2 regions of the Arthrobacter sp. UC242_113 genome follow, and region 1 is predicted to be linked to the other one. Evidence: predicted binding sites of a transcription regulator. Region 1 holds the regulator's gene; the other holds the start of a gene.
The links. The regulator HrcA, encoded in region 1, represses chaperone genes, less so after heat shock. The targets are predictions, from matches to a motif close to TTNGCACTCGNNNNNNNCGAGTGCNAA.

Region 1 (2,389 bases):
GGCATCAGGCGGATCGGCTGGCCGTCCAGGAGGAATCCGAAGCCCAGCTTGAAGGACCGCGATTTTCCGCGCCGGTCTTCGAGCGCCACGACGTGCATGCCGCCGGATTTCTCCACCCGGGTCACCGCGCCCACCCAGCCGGACTGGACGTCCTCGAGCACCATGCCACGCTCCACCGGTACCTCGGGCAGGCTCTTTTTGGCGGGCGCTGTCATGTCCTGCGGGCCCCAGGTCTGGTACTGCATTCGTTCACCGCTCTGCACTAGGAAGGAGCCGCTCCGGCCGCGGGCATGCCGCCGGGGGACAGGCGCCCGGAATTTCGCCCGGAGCGGTACCAATGCTAACAACGGGGCGACTCATATTAGACTTGTTAGCACTTAGGCATGTCGAGTGCTAACCACAGCGTTTTACGGGCGGGAAAAACGCCCGGCGCCGTTACGGCCCAAAGGAGGTGGACTGTGAGCGAACCACGGAAGCTTGAGGTGCTGCGCGCCATCGTGGAGGACTATGTCCATTCCCGCGAGCCTGTCGGCTCCAAGGCCCTGGTGGAACGGCATCATCTGGGCGTTTCCAGCGCCACCATCCGCAACGACATGGCGGCACTGGAGGATGAGGGCCTCATCACGGCCCCGCACACCAGTGCAGGCCGGATTCCCACGGACAAGGGGTACCGCCTGTTCGTCGACCAGATTTCGGCGGTGAAACCGCTCTCCCCAGCGGAGAAGCGCGCCATCCAGACCCTGCTCGAGGGGTCCGAGGACCTCGACGACGTTCTGGACCGGACGGCCCGGCTCCTGTCCCAGCTGACCAACCAGGTCGCCGTCGTGCAGTACCCGCACCTGAGCCGTGCCGTGGTCCGGCACATTGAATTCGTGCTGCTGGCGCCGCGGAAGGTGCTGATCGTCCTGATCGCCGACTCCGGCAAAGTTGACCAGCGCGTCGTCGACGCCGGACAGGACCTCTCAGACGACACGCTGGCCGCCCTGCGCACCCGGTTCCTCACCGGTGTGGCCGGAACGCCGGTGGCCATCCTGCCCCAGCACCTGGCCGCCGTCGTGGCCGGCTGCGCGCCCGCCGAGCGCCCCGTAGCCATGGCCCTGGGCAAGGGACTGGAGGGCTTGGCCCACAACAGCCGGGAAGACCGCATGGTCCTGGCCGGAACGGCCAACCTGGCGCGGTCCAACGTGGACTTCCCGCTCAGCATCGGACCCGTCCTCGAGGCCCTTGAGGAGCAGGTGGTGATGCTGCGGCTCCTGAGCGACATGGCGCAGGACTCGCGCGGCGTGGCCGTCAGCATCGGCCGGGAAAACCCCTACGACGGGCTGGCCGAGGCGTCGGTGGTGGCCACGGGCTACGGCCCGGACGCCACCGCCAAGGTGGGCATACTGGGCCCTACCCGGATGGACTATCCCACCACCATGGCCGCCGTGCGCGCGGTGGCCCGCTATCTTTCGAGGATTCTGGGCCCGTGACCGCACGCCCCGGACATCCCCTGACAACAGGCAGTACAACCAGGAAGAGATACGAACTTTGAGCAGCCACTACGACGTTCTTGGAGTCTCCGCGGAAGCCACCGGCGAGGAGATCAAAAAGGCCTACCGCAAGCTGGCCCGTTCGCTTCACCCGGACGTCAACCCCGGGGAAGACGCCGCCGAACGGTTCAAGGCCGTCACCCACGCCTATGAGGTGCTGTCCGATCCGCAGAAGCGCCGGGTCTACGACACCACCGGCAACGAGAACGGCACGGACAACGGCTTTGGCGGCGGCGGTTATGCCGGCCAGGGCTTCGCGTTCCAGGACATCTTCGACACCTTCTTCGGCGCCGGCGGCACCTCCGGTCCCGCGTCCCGCGTGCGCCGCGGCCAGGACGCGCTCATCAGCGTGCGGATTGACCTGCGCGATGCCGTCTTCGGCGTCAACAAGAAGCTGGAAGTGGACACGGCCGTCACCTGCCCCACCTGCGAAGGGTCCTGCTGCCGGGAGGGCAGCCACCCGGAGCGCTGCGACATCTGCGGCGGCAGCGGCCAGGTGCAGCGGGCTGTCCGTTCCATCCTCGGCCAGGTCATGACCGCCGCTCCCTGCGGCTCGTGCGAGGGCTTCGGCACCGTCATCAAGGACCCCTGCAACGAGTGCAGCGGCCAGGGCCGCATCCGCAGCCGCCGCTCCCTGACCATTAAGGTCCCGGCCGGTGTGGCCACCGGCACGCGGATCCAGCTCTCCGGCCAGGGCGAGGCCGGCCCAGCCGGCGGACCGTCCGGCGACCTCTATGTGGAAATCCGCGTCAACAACGACCCCACATATGTCCGCGAGGGCGACGATCTGCACGCGACCCTGAACATTCCCATGACCGCCGCCGCCCTCGGCACTGAAGTCAGTCTGGAAACCTTCG
Region 2 (2,389 bases), 680 kb from region 1:
CAGGTGTCGTGCCCAAGAGGGCTGCCGAGGACGATCCGCGCACCTGGGGCGACGCTGAATCCGGCAACGACCACGACGCTTGGCTGAAGGAGCAGAAGCCCCCGCACTGGGGCTGAGGATGTGCACGGGCGGGCTCACCGGGCGCCGGATCCTACCAGCACGAAAAACAGCTTTCCCTGGGTCGACGCCCCTGCCAAGGCGCCGGCCTGGGCAGGGGTGGCGGCCACGACCAGCAGCCCGTCCGAATCCCCGGCAGCAAGCCACTGGCCGCTTTGGCCTTCCTGAGCGGAGGTCCACAGGACGGGCACTGACTTGGCGAGTACCTTCGAGGCTGATGCCTCCTCATAGCCGTTGCCGCTTGTCAGCACCACGTTCACGAGTTGTCCGGGGGATACCAGCTGGATGGATGACGGGTCTGCCATCCGCAGCGGCACCGCGGCGGACCCGGGCGGCGCTCCCGTCAGCAGGCCAGGACCCACCAGCTGCGCATCGGTGAGGAGCTGGCCCTCGCGGAACGGCGCTGCCAGCTGTTTGCCGTCCACACTGGAGCTGTCAGCGAAAGTCCCCTCCGGTACCATGGCCGGCGGTACGCTGACGGTTTTGACATCACTGACGTTCAGGTCCGCCCCGGCCGGAAGGTCTCGGGCAGCGGCCAGGACGTTCACGGTCCGGGCAGGGGCGGGAGTCAGCTGGTGAACTGCGACCCCCGCGGCCGCGCAGAGGAGCAGTGCCACGGCAAGGCGCCGGTTGCGGTTTAGCCATCCTGCAAAGCGCCGTCCGCGCGGGCGCGGACGGGCAGCGGAACCGGGCAGTGCGTTGCGGCGCCCGGGGCGGACGGCCGGGCGGGATGCCCTTGCGGGGAAAATTCCGGTAGCTGGCATGCCGCCACGCTACGGGCACGCCGCTGGCTGCCGACAGGCACCGGCAGCCGTATGTGGAAAAGCAAACCCCGAAAGTAATTAAGGACTGCCCGGCAAGCGCGAACGGACGCTTGAAGCCCTGGAGTACCCGCGCAACGCAAAGAGTCCGGCCGGGTAGACCCGGCCGGACTCTCGTAGCTTAAAGGCGGCACCTGCCGCGAGAACTCGCCTAGCTCGCGGCTGCAGCTGCCGGGGCAGCTGATGATGCAGACGAGGAGGTGGCGGCGGGGGCAGCCGGTGCTGACGCAGCGGGGGAGGGTGAGACCGTGCTTCCCTTGGAATCGCGCGAATCAGTCCGGTAGAAGCCGGAGCCCTTGAAGACCACGCCGACGCTGTTGAACTTCTTGCGAAGCGTGCCCTGGCATTCGGGGCAGGACGTCAGAGTGCTGTCGGTGAAAGACTGCACGATGTCGAAGGCATGGCTGCAATCTTTGCAGGCATAGGCATACGTGGGCACTGTAGATCCTCCTCTTGGACAAACGACAGGTCCCGTGCTGCCTGGTGTCATTTGCCGGATTCTCCTTGACGGATCACCGCGGCGGAAAGGACTCCATTAGCAGTCGCAGGGCCTGAGTGCCAATTCTATCACCCCGCTCCGGCGAGGTCACGCGAAGGCTACCAGCCCGGAGGGCATGAGTACTGCCTCGACGGGGCGGTCGAAGTCTTCAGCCGGAATGCTCTGTGCGGGCAGGAGCTCGGAGTCGTAGATGATGGCGGCCTTCGGAAGGTGCAGGCCGCCGGCGTTGGCTGCAGCCAGGAACTTGTCGTAGTAGCCCCCGCCCTGTCCGATCCTGTTGCCGCTGCGGTCCACGGCCGTGGCCGGCATGAACATCCCGGCCGCACTCCGCACCGTGTCCAGGCCGTGGCGCTCACCGGCCGGTTCCTGGATGGGCGCATACCGGCTGCGGACGAACTCGCTGTCCGGCGTCCAGAAGACCCAGCTGAGCTCGCGGTCAGGCTCGCAGACCGGGAGGAGGATACTGTGGCCGGCCTCGTGCAGGGCGTGCAGCAGCGGAAGGGTTGGCGGTTCGAAATCGACGCCGAGGTAGGCGGTGAACGTGGCCGGGTTGCCCGCGGCGACAGCCTCGGCCCAGGGCAGGCCATGGGAGGCGATGCCGTCGCCGGCGTTTGCGAGGTCCGCCGCCGTCATCGTGGCCCGGACCTGCCGGTGCCGGGAGCGGATAACGTCCTTCGAAGGCATGGTCCCTGTTGGCATGGGTGTCTTCCTTTGTCGCAGCGGCAGGCGGCGGGGCCGCTGCCGGAAGCATTTACCGTATGAATGTTCCCTCGGATAGATTAGACCAGTGACTTCCACTAATTGTTCAGTCCGCAAGGCCGTAATCCCCGCTGCTGGGCTCGGCACCAGGTTCCTGCCAGCCACCAAGGCCATGCCCAAGGAGATGCTGCCGGTGGTTGACAAGCCGGCCATCCAGTACGTCGTCGAGGAGGCCGTCAAGGTCGGCCTGAGC

Region 2: a site for HrcA is predicted at 1,474-1,500, ahead of ACHMXB_RS10390 (FmdB family zinc ribbon protein). Genes of this name have one in related genera too.

The regions. Positions count from the first base shown of each region.
Region 1 covers NZ_CP171968.1:1,617,177-1,619,565, reverse strand. The annotation lists gene ACHMXB_RS07185 (DUF3097 domain-containing protein) at 1-245, opposite strand, end outside; gene hrcA (heat-inducible transcriptional repressor HrcA) at 459-1,472, shown strand; gene dnaJ (molecular chaperone DnaJ) at 1,531-2,389, shown strand, end outside.
Region 2 covers NZ_CP171968.1:2,296,618-2,299,006, reverse strand. The annotation lists gene ACHMXB_RS10400 (hypothetical protein) at 1-116, shown strand, start outside; gene cpaB (Flp pilus assembly protein CpaB) at 135-881, opposite strand; gene ACHMXB_RS10390 (FmdB family zinc ribbon protein) at 1,090-1,377, opposite strand; gene ACHMXB_RS10385 (5-formyltetrahydrofolate cyclo-ligase) at 1,525-2,136, opposite strand; gene galU (UTP--glucose-1-phosphate uridylyltransferase GalU) at 2,225-2,389, shown strand, end outside.